DNA from 3 places in the Ureibacillus sp. FSL E2-3493 genome. Region 2 is predicted to be linked to each of the others. Evidence: riboswitches for the same ligand, from Rfam matches in the RefSeq annotation. Region 2 holds a riboswitch; each other region holds the start of a gene.

Region 1 (4,218 bases), 1.5 Mb from region 2:
AACGATTCCAAAAAAGACTCAACCACCTGGCACCGATAGAATATCGACACCAGATGGCTGCTTAGTCTTTTTAAAGTTGTCTACTTGACAGGGGTAAGTCCACAAATTTCTTTAGATCTGTCAGGTTTTTAATTTGGTTAATAAAAAGGTTTATTTATTTCCAATTGAAACCTTTTGAAGCTAAAAATTCTTTAATGAACGGTCTTCTTTGTTCAACTAAGAAATCAGCCATTTGTTTTGTCCAATTAGACATTTTTTGATTCGAACTACGGCTTGCATAATAGTTTTCCATCGTTGCATCGTATTCATCTAGTAACGTATCGTATTTTTCCGCGTTATAATCATTTTCATGTAAAATCGCTTCAACTGGAAGACGTGGTTTTGTTTCGTTACGTTTTGTCGGAGTTCCGATCGTCATAGCAAACAATGGGAAAACATAGTCCGGTAAATTTAATAGTTCACTAATTTCTTTTGGATTGTTTCGAGCGCCACCAATATAACAAATGCCATAACCAGCATCTTCAGCAGCAATAACGAAATTTTGGGCAAAAATGCCAACATCCGCCACACCGACTATTACATTTTCCGCACTATCTGCCACAATGTCGACTCCATGTTTTTGTCCAGCAACTTGTAGACGTTTAAAATCGACGCAGAATAAAAATGCAGCGCCTGCTGTTTTAAATTGGAACTCATTATTAGACAGCTCACCAAGCTTTTGTTTCTTTTCTTCATCTGTCACCCAAATGACGCTATATGCTTGTACAAAATGTGAGCTCGCAGCCATTTGTGCAGTTTGAATTAAGTCGATTACCGTTTCTTTCGGTATTTGTTCACCTGTATATTTTCGAACAGATGAATGACTACGTAATAAATCCTTTGCTGACATTTCCTTTTCCTCCCCTTTTAAATATGTATTTCCTCTTATAACATATAGCCCTAAAGAGAAAATACTCTTTAGGGCTATATTAGTATATTTTAACATGATTTACAAAAGGGGAACCTTCACTACTAATGGGAATCTGTTTAGTTTTTCTTAAAGGCGGATGTAATTTTTGGTTCCGACCCGATACGTAATCGCTTTACATTTTCCACATGGAGATACAGAGCAATTAAGAATAGAGTAAGGGCGATTAAAAATGGCCAAATCGTTGGCTCGATTAGTAGCGCAGTTACGCCAAAAAAGATATACAAAACAAATACGCCAATAATTAGGTAATTCGTTAGTAGGGAAGTAACAACAAGGGCAAGAACAGCCATTAAACCGAATTTCCAATCGAGTGCAATGAAAATGCCAATTAGAGATGCTGTTCCTTTTCCGCCTCGAAATTTCATATGAACCGGGAAGTTGTGCCCGAGTATAACGGCAGCTCCGATTAAATAAAGTAAAATTGAAATTTGGCCACTCGAAAAATTGGTAAAATTCGTTAAAATGACTCGAAGTAAAACAACTGCCAATACACCTTTTCCGATATCTATTAAAGCAACAAGAACCCCATACTTCCATCCAAGGGATAACGTTGCGTTTGATGCACCTGCATTACCATGGCCAACTTCTTTTAAGTTAACGCCCGATAAAAGTTTAGCCACATTGGATCCATGTAAACAACCAATGAAATAACCGAATATAAGGACGAGAATGATAGGATATAACAAAAACAAAAGGCTCCTTTCCATAAAGATGTATTTATAGTATACTCTATGATTCTATAAGAAGTTTCGAAAAATTAAAAAAGATTATTGACAAGTAAATCACTATGATTTATAGTGAATTCAACGATGGAACATGAATCAAATACCTTTATCCAGAGAGGCGGAGGGACTAGGCCCTATGATGCCCAGCAACCAGCGTGAATACGCAAAGGTGCTAATTCCTACAGATTTTGATTAGATCTGAAAGATAAGGGGAGGAAAAATTGCAGCTTGCAGCCCTCTTCTTTAGAAGAGGGCTTTTTGTTTTTCCAAAAGGTCCTCCTCATACTAAGATCGCCCATCGATACTATATTAGGAGGAAGAAACATGTCACAACAACGTCCGGAAACCCAATTGCTTCATGGCGGTCAAAAACCAGACCCTGTAACAGGAGCAATTGCAGTACCAATTTACCGAACAACGGCCTATGCTTTTGAAAATACGGAGCATGCACGCCAATTGTTCGCACTAGAACAACCAGGAAACATTTATTCTCGCATCATGAATCCAACTGTAGACGTTTTTGAGCAACGAGTTGCTTTACTAGAAGGGGGAACTGCAGCTGTTGCATTATCATCTGGTGCTGCTGCCATTGCCTTTTCTATTTTAAACATAGCTGGTGCAGGAGATGAAATCGTATCAGCTGGTTCATTATACGGCGGCACGTATAATTTATTCGCAAATACTTTACCGCGTTATGGAATTACAACAACCTTTGTAGATGAAAGGGACCCAGTAAACTTTGAGGCTGCTATTACAGATAAGACAAAGGCAATTTATGCAGAAACAGTTGGGAACCCTAGTTTAAACATTTTAGATATTGAGAGAATAGCGGAAATTGCTCATGCGCATGGTCTTCCGTTAATCATCGATAATACATTCCCATCCCCATACGGATGTAACCCGATTGAGTTTGGCGCGGATGTTGTTGTCCATTCAGCAACGAAATGGATTGGCGGTCATGGAACGACAATCGGAGGCGTTGTTGTTGATGCTGGTAAATTCGATTGGACACAAGGTCGATTCCCAGGATTCACAGAGCCAGATGAGTCTTACCATGGTTTACGTTATGGAATTGACACGGCTACGGCTGCATTTGCCACAAAGCTTCGTGTTCAATTATTACGTGACTTTGGTCCAACATTAAGTGCTGATAGTGCATTTAACTTCCTACAAGGGTTAGAAACGCTTCATTTGCGTTATACAAAGCATGGTGAAAATGCATTAAAAGTTGCGGAATATCTTGAAAGCCACCCATTCGTGGAATACGTAAACTATCCAAGGAAAGAAAATTTCCCATCGCATTCATTAGCGAAAAAATATTTGAAAAACGGCTACGGATCAATGCTTACATTTGGCATTAAAGGTGGACGAGAAGTGGGAAGTAAAGTAATCGATAACGTTCAATTATTTTCCCACGTGGCAAATGTAGGGGATGCAAAATCATTAATTATCCATCCAGCATCAACTACTCATCAACAATTATCACCTGAAGAGTTAAAGGTTGCCGGCGTTTCAGAAGAGCTCATTCGCCTATCAGTCGGCCTAGAAGCTGTTGAAGATATTATTGCAGATTTGGATCAAGCATTATCAAAAGCGGTTGAAGGGGTAACGGAAACAAACGCTGCATTATAAAAGTTGATGATGAAAACGACAATTAGCATTCATTGGTGAAAGTCGTTTTCGCTATTTATGCCATTCATGGGGCTGTTGATTTTTTAAAACCTAGTAATTTTATTTGTTTTATTGACATTATAAAGATTGCTTATTATACTTGGTTTAATAAGAACCGATACACGTTGCCACTTTAGTTTTCTTATACGAGGTTAGTAAATTTTCATTCAAGGAGTGTTGTTAAATGGGAAATATTTATAGTGCTCAAAATGTTGCAGCTTTTTTTATATACGAATTAAATGAAAGAAAACAGTTTGTTAATGCCGATGCATTGCAATATTTATTAGCTGAAGTAGAGTCATTGTGGAATGAGCATTATGGGCATAGTGCATTTTCGGAGGAAAAGGCGAATTTCATTGAAAATCCATATATAATAAAAGAGGTTTATGAGACGTATAAAGAATACGGTCAGCAACATATAGAGTTGCCGGCAAAAGAGTGGTATTTAGAATATGGTCAATTTCAACTTGTATACCGTACAATCGGTTTACCAGCCTTTACAGCTGAAGAAAAGTTGCTTATGAATATCATTATGAATAAGTTTCCTAAAAGCATTTTGAAAAAAGTATCTTAATCTTCCCATTTAACAATAAAGAAGTCAGCACATTTGTGCTGGCTTTTTTATTTAAGGCTGCCAGAGCAGGCGAAGCAGGAAAAGGATTTGCAGTTGTAGCGGATGAAGTAAGGAAATTAGCCGAACAATCAGCAAATGCAACGAATCAAATCGCGGATATTATTAGCCATATTCAAAAGGAAATAAACGAAGCGATAAAAACAATGGCAACGGGTACGGAAGAAGTTACGACAGCTACACACCATATGTCAAATCAATCAAAACTTGTAGCAGCTTCT
Region 2 (4,218 bases):
GAGGAAATTCATACGATTTGTGAAGCATTGGAAAATGAAATGCAAATATTATTGGAAAACAAAGAAAAAACATCCATTCTTGAAGAACAGTTATCAAAAAAACAACAGGAATTAGAAAGTGTTCAAAAGGAAATGACAAGTGGCCAAACATTATTAAAACAATTTATTTCCCAGTTAAAAGAACTAAACTCGAAGGGATTACAGCTTGAAAAGAAATATGAACAACTTGAACAATTGACAAAACAACATCCGGAACTTGAACTGGAAAAAACAAAATCCAAAATGGAGTCAATTACGGTAGAAATTGATAAAGTCCATAAGAAAATTGAGATGCTTCCGATTGCTCAAAAAATGCAGCTTCAATGGAAAACATTATTAGAGCAAGCTACGGAACATGACTTAGATGAAATACGAAAACTTTATGTTAAACATGCAAATGTCATTGGTACAACATGTGTTGCTTCTGCCAACAAAGAGTTTATGGACAATTATCCGATTTTCGATGTTGTGATTATCGATGAAGTATCAAAAGCAACTCCGCCAGAATTATTGTTACCGATGTTAAAAGGGAAAAAGGTGATTCTAGTAGGCGATCATCACCAGTTACCACCACTAATTGGGGATGATACATTTGAAGAGACATTAGAAACGGTTTTAAAAGAAAGCGACACCTTTGAGGAAAAACGAGAATTAGAAAAATTACTAGAGGAGTCTTTATTCGAACGTCTATATAAAAACTTGCCTGCAACGAATAAAAAAATGTTAGCCATTCAATACCGGATGCATGAAAATATTATGCAAACAATCGCTCCATTTTATAAAAATGGCAATGATTCATTGAAATGCGGGCTATCTGATTCAGATGTATTACGGGATCATAAATTGGAAGGTCCATCTATAAAACGAACGGATCATTTACTATGGATTGATATTCCGAATAGACATCCGTATTTTGAAGAACGGATGAAGGAAGGTTCAAGTCTATATAATGAAGCTGAATTAGAAGTTGTTCGTACTATGTTGCTTGAACTAAATGAAGCGACTGCAAAAGCTAAATCGGAAGAATTAATAGCCCAAGATGAATTAAAATCTGTAGGGGTAATTAGTTTTTATGCTGAACAAGTAAAGCGGATTAACCGACTCATTGAACATGAGTTGAACATTCCTCATTTACATATTCGTACAGGTTCAGTCGATAAATTCCAAGGTATGGAAATGGACGTCATTTTAGTAAGCATGGTTCGTAACAACGATCATAAACACGGCGATATTGGATTTGCGAAGGACTACCGGCGACTGAACGTAGCCCTTTCCCGAGCTCGTGAGTTACTCGTATTAATCGGTAGTATAGAGATGTTTACGAATCGTCCTAAAAAGGAAGAAACGAGAAGCATGTACCGAAACTTGCATCAAATTGTCCAATCACAAAATGGTTACCGAAATCATAACGAATTACTAATTACAACGTAGTAAGGTGGATTTATGGAATTACTTTCATTACAACAATCATTATCTACTCAACTTTTAAAGAAATCGAATATCTCCATTTTGAAGACGGATACTTGGAGTGTACCTGTTCACAGTGTAAATATTACATATAAACCGATATCCCGTACAAAAATGGATATTTTAATGAAAATGATTCTTCAATCCGTTGCGAACAACGCCTTTGAAAATGCAGAACAGCTAAGTGAAATTCTTCTTGTAGAACAACTCTTCATACAAGATTTGTTATCTAAAATGCAAAAAACTGGATTAATTACGAAGGTGGATTCCCATTATCAACAAACGGAAAAGGGACAAAAACAATTACAAAGCGGTGTTTTTGAAGAAGAACAGGATATAAAAACGATAGAATTGCTTTATAGCCCATCCCACCATTTATTTTTAAATGGAGATATTGAAGAAGTACTAGAATATGAAGATTTTCCAGAGCAACTGTATCGATATCATAAACAAGAAGAGGAATTATCGATACAAAACGAACAGGTGATAAAGGAAATTCAAGCATTTGAACAACCCGATTTAGACGATAATGGGGAAAATTTGTCCGTAACCCCATCGATTGATTCTATCGAAGATATCCAAATTAATGATATTCCCTGTATTGAGTTTATTTTATACGACGAAGAACAGGATCATTTCACCGTACGCGTTTGGAATACATTAATTGATAATTGGGATGAAAAGCTCGAACAGGTAATATTCCAAAAAGAACAATCAACTTGGCGGGAAAATTATTTACAGAAAAATAATTAATGAATATTGCAAATATTAGCTTTACGTGATAGTATTATTTTAATTTCATCAATCTTATCAAGAGAAGCAGAGGGACATGGCCCAATGAAGCTTCAGCAACCTCTAACAACGGGTTAGAAAGGTGCTAATTCCAGCAAGACAATTTGTCTTGGGAGATAAGAGTGCGCGTATATAAAATTGTACCCTCTCATTCTCACGCTGGAATGAGGGGGTTTTTATTTATCTTCTCTTTTTAAGATGAAATGAAAGTTAAGAAATGGGGGAACAAAAAATGCCTATTAATATACCAAAGAGTTTGCCTGCTGGAGAAATATTGCGCAAAGAGAAAATTTTCGTTATGGAAGAAGACCGCGCACAAACACAACAAATTCGACCTTTGAACATTTTAGTTTGTAACTTGATGCCAGAAAAAGAGAAAACGGAGTTACAACTATTACGTTTACTCGGAAATACACCTTTACAAACAAATGTTACTTTTCTCAATACCGCTACATACTTATCTAAAAATGTTTCAAAATCTCATTTAGATACTTTCTACAAAACATTCAACGAGATTAAACATCGTCGTTTTGACGGGATGATTATTACGGGAGCACCCGTCGAACGAATGGAATTTGAAGATGTACACTATTGGAATGAAATAACAGAAATAATGGATTGGGCAAAAATCAATGTAACGTCTTGTATGTATATTTGTTGGGGAGCCCAAGCAGCACTTTATCACCATTTTGGTATCGGAAAATTCGAACTTCCTAAAAAATGTTCAGGAATTTATTCCCATGTCATTACCGATTTAACAGTAGATTTAGTGCGAGGGTTTAGTGACGAATATGTAGCGCCCCATTCCCGACACACTTCCGTATCCATCGAGGATGTACGCAACTGTCCTGAACTTCGGTTATTAAGCTTTTCGGAGGAAGCAGGTCCATTTATTATCCAATCTAAGGATACAAAACACATCATGATTACTGGCCACTTAGAATATGATGCTACTACTTTAGCAGATGAATATAAGCGAGATGTGGAGAAAGGTGAACCGGTAGAATTACCGGTCAATTACTTCCCAAATAACGATCCAAATAAAACACCAAAAAATACTTGGCGTGCCCATTCCCATTTACTTTTCTATAACTGGTTAAACTATTACGTTTACCAAGAAACTCCATATGATTGGCATTTTGTTGATGATATGATTGAATTTCACATTTAATAAGATAATGAAAACGGATGTTATGAAACCGATAAAAGGTTTACATCCGTTTTTTTATTTTGACTTAAAATTCAACAATTGAAAAATTTTCAATCATTTTAGTGAACGATTTCTCGTTTCAAAATGTCTAATAAGTATAGGGGGGAAATGAATGGAACAAATCGAATTGGCGAAAAAAGCAATCGCTGGAGATGAAACGGCCTTACTTCAAATTTTAAAACAAGAAGAAAGCACCCATTACCGAATCGCTTTTAGTTATTTAAAAAATGAACATGACTCCCTTGAAGCCATCCAAGAATTTACATTTTGCTGTTTTCGTAAAATACATACAGTAAAGCAAGCAGAATTTCTAAACACATGGCTCATTCGAGTGTTATTAAATGTATGTTCAGATATTCAAAAGAAAAAAAGGCGCTATGAATTAAGAAACGATGTAGCGGAAGGGACTTTCCAAAATGATGATAATCATCTTGAACTTTCTGAAGCTATTTCAAAACTAACTCCAAAACAGCAACAACTCATTTATTTAAAATATTATTGTGATTTAAAAAATAAAGAGATTGCAAAGGAAATGCACATTTCTGAAGGAACTGTAAAATCGAGGCTACATACTGCATTAAAAAAACTACGATTTTTATTTAGTGAGGGGGGACAGTCATGAACGAAAAGGATTTCGACAAGTTAAAGGAAGAGTTAACGAATATTGTAGTACCTACAGAAAAATTAGCTTCTATGCGACATAACGGATA
Region 3 (4,218 bases), 1.5 Mb from region 2:
GAATGTTCATGCAATGTTGGAGATTTCTAATATCTATCGTCATATAGAACAATTTAGTAGTTCAATCCATTGGTTAAATGAAGCAGCCAATTTAGGGGACTTACAAGCGATGTATGAGCTGGGAAATTGTTATTTTGAAGGATTAGGGGTGGAAGAAAATGTTCAGAAGGCATTCGAATATTATAAAAAAGCAGCTGAAGAAGGACACGCTCATGCTGCGAATAATTTGGCTGATATGTATTTAAACGGTGAAGGGGTTTCCGTGAACGAAAAAGAAGCTTTACACTGGTTTAAATTTGCAGCATCAAATCATGTAGTGGAAGCAATGTATACGCTTGGCATTATGTATGAGCAAGGGATTGGTGTAAAGATAGATGAGGAAAGTGCCTTTCAATTTTACTTAAAATCTGCTGATGGCGGTTATGAGGAAGCTCAATATCGCGTAGGGACAATATTTTTAGACGGATTACTTGGACAAGAAAAGGATGTGCTGCAAGCTTTACACTGGTTTGAACAAGCTGCCAAATCCCACCATATCGATTCGATTTATAATCTCGGCTTTTTATATGAAAATGGAATGGGAGTACCGAGGAATGGTAAAAAGGCACTTTATTATTATAAAAGAGCAGCGCTGCTTGGAGATTACCAAGCGAAATTAAATATCGCAAGTATTTATGAATTAGGTTTAGATGTTCCGAAGGATAAAAAAGAAGCGAGTAAATGGCGTAAAGCGGCAATGCATCAAATGGATATTTCGGAGTAAATAGAATAATGGAAAGAGATTTCTTTTTTGACCGGTCTTTATCAGCTAGCTATTCATCGAATGGGTTAAGGCAGTTCATATTGAAAGAAATCTCTTTTTTTATTGCAGACAATTTGTTCGTCTACCTTTGTTGTGCTAAATTTGTAGAGGAACTAAAACGTATGTAAAGATAAAGTTACTAATATAAATATTTTGAACGGTTAGGGAGTTGGCATGATGAAAACAGTTGTTGTAGTTGGAGGAGGAATAACAGGGTTATGTACGATGCACTATTTAATCCGCCAAGGGAAAGAAGAAGAGCGAGTACGTTACATTCTAGCTGAGAAAAACCCCTATTTAGGTGGCAAAATGCATAGTGTTGAGGAAAAAGGATTCATTATGGAAACAGGGGCAGATTCCATTGTTGCGCGGCATCCTAGTGTGCTTGAACTCATTTCCGATTTAGACTTTGAATCAGAGCTAGTATATAACGAAACGGGAATATCTTATATTCATACAAATAATGAATTACATGCTATACCGGCAGGATCTACCTTTGGAATTCCGATGAGTATCGAATCGTTACAGGCAAGTACGTTAATTTCTGAAGAAGGAAAAAAACGGGTTTTGGAAGATAGCGATATCCCAAATACAAGTTTCACGAAAGAAAGCTCCATTGGGGAGTTTTTAGAATACTTTTTAGGGAAAGAAATTGTCGAGAAGCAAATTGCTCCTGTACTTGCTGGAGTCTACTCGGGAGATTTATATCAATTATCCCTTGCTTCCACATTGCCCTACTTAGTGGATTATAAAAATGAGTACGGCAGTATTATGAAAGGGTTTGAAGCCCATAAAGAACAATTTGAAAAAGCGGCGAATAAAAAATTTATTTCCTTTAAAAATGGATTGTCCGCTCTCATCAATCGGTTAGAGGAAATGCTTCCACAAGTGGAATTTTATAAAAATACTGAAACGACAAGTGTATTGAAAAACGATAACGGATATGAAGTGGCATTTTCAAATGGTGAGATAATTCAAGCGGATGTCGTTGTATTAGCCGTACCGAATACAGTTGTAAAAAATGTGTTAAATGATCAAGAACTTGATGGACAACTAGAGAAGTTTACAAATGGTTCAGCTATTACAATGTATTTAGGATTTGATATTCCAGATTCAGTTCTCCCTGCAGATGGCACTGGATTTATCGTATCCCATAATAGTGATTTAGTTTGTAATGCTTCTACTTGGACGAGCCGTAAATGGAAGCATACATCGAAAAACGGTAATTTGCTTGTTCGACTTTTCTATAAAAATAATAATCCGAGATATGAAGAGTTAGCTTCTATGTCAGAAGAAGAGCTAACAAAAGTTGCATTAGAAGATGTCAGACTAAGCTTAAATATTGAAGAGCAACCAGTTGTGGTGAATATTAAAAAGTGGATTAATCAAATGCCGAAATATGATATTGCCCATAATGAAGCTTTGCAAGTTGTTGTAAATGAATTAAATCGAAAGTATCCAAATCTCTTTATTGCGGGATGCTCCTATTTTGGTGTAGGAATTGGTGCGTGTATTGAAAATGGTAAAAATACAGCACAAAAAGTGTTAGAAGTTTTATAATCATTGAATGGTTAAAAACGTATTGACGAAAACCTTTTTTCAAGATATTATACAATCTAATATTAAAAATTTTTAAATAATTTCTTATCAAGAGAAGCAGAGGGACTGGCCCAATGAAGCTTCAGCAACCAACTTTCAAGTAAGGTGCTAAATCCAGCAGGCGAAAAGCCGGAAGATAAGGAGGAAAATCATTGGATTATTAGCCTTCTTTTCATAAAGAAGGCTTTTTATTTTACGTAAATAAACTGAAATTTTAGAAAAATGAGAAGGGGATGGCGAAGATGAGGCTTCTTGATGCATTGAAGTCAAAGGTGTTAACAGCTGATGGAGCGATGGGGACACTTTTATATTCCTATGGTCTTGATAATTGTCATGAAGAAATGAATATTATTAGACCGGATGTGATTGAAAAAATTCATGGTGAATATATTGCAGCAGGTGCGGATGTTATTCAAACAAATACATATGGTGCCAATGCCATTAAACTAGCACGGTACGGACTAGAATCGAAAGTGGTAGAAATCAATGAGGCTGCCATTGCCCTAGCAAAAAAGGCAGCCAATGGCGGACAATTTGTCATCGGTTCAATCGGAGGGATTCGCGGTGTAAGAAAAAGCGATACAACCCTTGAAGAAATTTTAACGGCAATTCGTGAACAAGCGACTGTATTAATTGATGGTCAAATTGATGGTTTATTACTAGAGACATATTATGACTTCAAGGAACTTTCGGAAACAATCAAAATGCTTCGTTCCATTACCAATATGCCAATTATTGCGCAAGTTTCAATGCATGATCCTGGCGTTTTACAAAATGGTTTGAAATTAAATGTAGCCTTACAACAATTAGAAAAGATAGGAGCTGATATCGTCGGGGTGAATTGTCGATTAGGCCCTCATCACACGATTCAAGCCTTTGAAGGTGTAGAACTTCCAGAGAGGGCACTTTTATCCGCCTATCCCAATGCTTCATTGCTAGCTATCGAAGAAGGGAAAGTAATATACGAATCGGAAGCGGATTATTTTGCTCGAGCAGCAGTGCAACTACGCAACCAAGGTGTCCGTTTAATTGGCGGTTGTTGTGGTACGACACCAAAACATATTGAAGCGGCGAAAAAGTTGCTAGTAAACTTAAACCCGATCATTACAAAAGAAGCAAAGCCGATTCAAGAAATCGTCATTCAAGAGGCGGAACCAAGAAATGCAGAACCGTTACATGAAAAGGTAAAGCGTGAACGGTCGATCATTGTTGAACTTGATACACCGAGACATTTGGAAATCAATACTTTTGTGGAAGGGGCCAAGGCGCTCTATAACGAAGGGGCGGATATCATTATGATGGCCGATAATTCTTTAGCATCTCCTCGTGTTAGTAATATCGCAATGGGCTCTATATTAAAATTGCAACATAATATCCGAGTTATGCCACACATTACTTGTCGTGACCGTAACTTAATTGGATTACAATCCCACTTAATGGGACTAAATGCTGTTGGCCTACACGATGTTTTAGCGGTGACAGGGGATCCAACAAAGGTTGGGGATTTCCCTGGTGCTACTAGCGTCTATGATGTTTCATCCATGGAGTTAATCTCTCTAATAAAACAATTAAATGAAGGTATCTCCTTCTCTGGTAAAGTGTTGCGTAAAAAAGCGAATTTTTCCGTCGCAGCCGCCTTTAACCCAAATGTCCGGGTATTGGATAGAGCAGTTAGTAGGCTTGAGAAAAAAATTGAACACGGAGCAGATTATTTTATTTCTCAACCTGTCTATTCAAAGGAAAAAATTGAGGAAATTTACGAAGCAACGAAACATTTGGATACTCCTATTTATATTGGAATTATGCCATTAACAAGT

What was found. A riboswitch is a leader RNA that binds a small molecule or an ion and turns the genes downstream of it on or off. The one in region 2 is predicted to bind S-adenosylmethionine.
Region 1: it holds a riboswitch for S-adenosylmethionine, as region 2 does, so the genes downstream of both, MHH69_RS00985 (O-acetylhomoserine aminocarboxypropyltransferase/cysteine synthase family protein) here and metA (homoserine O-acetyltransferase MetA) in region 2, are expected to answer to the same signal.
Region 3: it holds a riboswitch for S-adenosylmethionine, as region 2 does, so the genes downstream of both, MHH69_RS16270 (bifunctional homocysteine S-methyltransferase/methylenetetrahydrofolate reductase) here and metA (homoserine O-acetyltransferase MetA) in region 2, are expected to answer to the same signal.

What each region holds. Positions count from the first base shown of each region.
Region 1 covers NZ_JBBOPK010000001.1:187,059-191,276, forward strand. Annotated here, with positions in the region: gene MHH69_RS19280 (IS3 family transposase) at 1-65, shown strand, start outside; gene nfsA (oxygen-insensitive NADPH nitroreductase) at 155-889, opposite strand; gene MHH69_RS00980 (glycerol-3-phosphate acyltransferase) at 1,027-1,656, opposite strand; SAM riboswitch class I at 1,799-1,907, shown strand; gene MHH69_RS00985 (O-acetylhomoserine aminocarboxypropyltransferase/cysteine synthase family protein) at 2,020-3,327, shown strand; gene MHH69_RS00990 (hypothetical protein) at 3,551-3,940, shown strand; gene MHH69_RS00995 (methyl-accepting chemotaxis protein) at 3,976-4,218, shown strand, end outside.
Region 2 covers NZ_JBBOPK010000001.1:1,676,119-1,680,336, reverse strand. Annotated here, with positions in the region: gene MHH69_RS08510 (DEAD/DEAH box helicase) at 1-1,470, shown strand, start outside; gene MHH69_RS08505 (hypothetical protein) at 1,483-2,259, shown strand; SAM riboswitch class I at 2,311-2,421, shown strand; gene metA (homoserine O-acetyltransferase MetA) at 2,531-3,469, shown strand; gene MHH69_RS08495 (sigma-70 family RNA polymerase sigma factor) at 3,621-4,130, shown strand; gene MHH69_RS08490 (DUF4179 domain-containing protein) at 4,127-4,218, shown strand, end outside.
Region 3 covers NZ_JBBOPK010000001.1:3,168,543-3,172,760, reverse strand. Annotated here, with positions in the region: gene MHH69_RS16280 (tetratricopeptide repeat protein) at 1-763, shown strand, start outside; gene hemG (protoporphyrinogen oxidase) at 980-2,362, shown strand; SAM riboswitch class I at 2,444-2,544, shown strand; gene MHH69_RS16270 (bifunctional homocysteine S-methyltransferase/methylenetetrahydrofolate reductase) at 2,644-4,218, shown strand, end outside.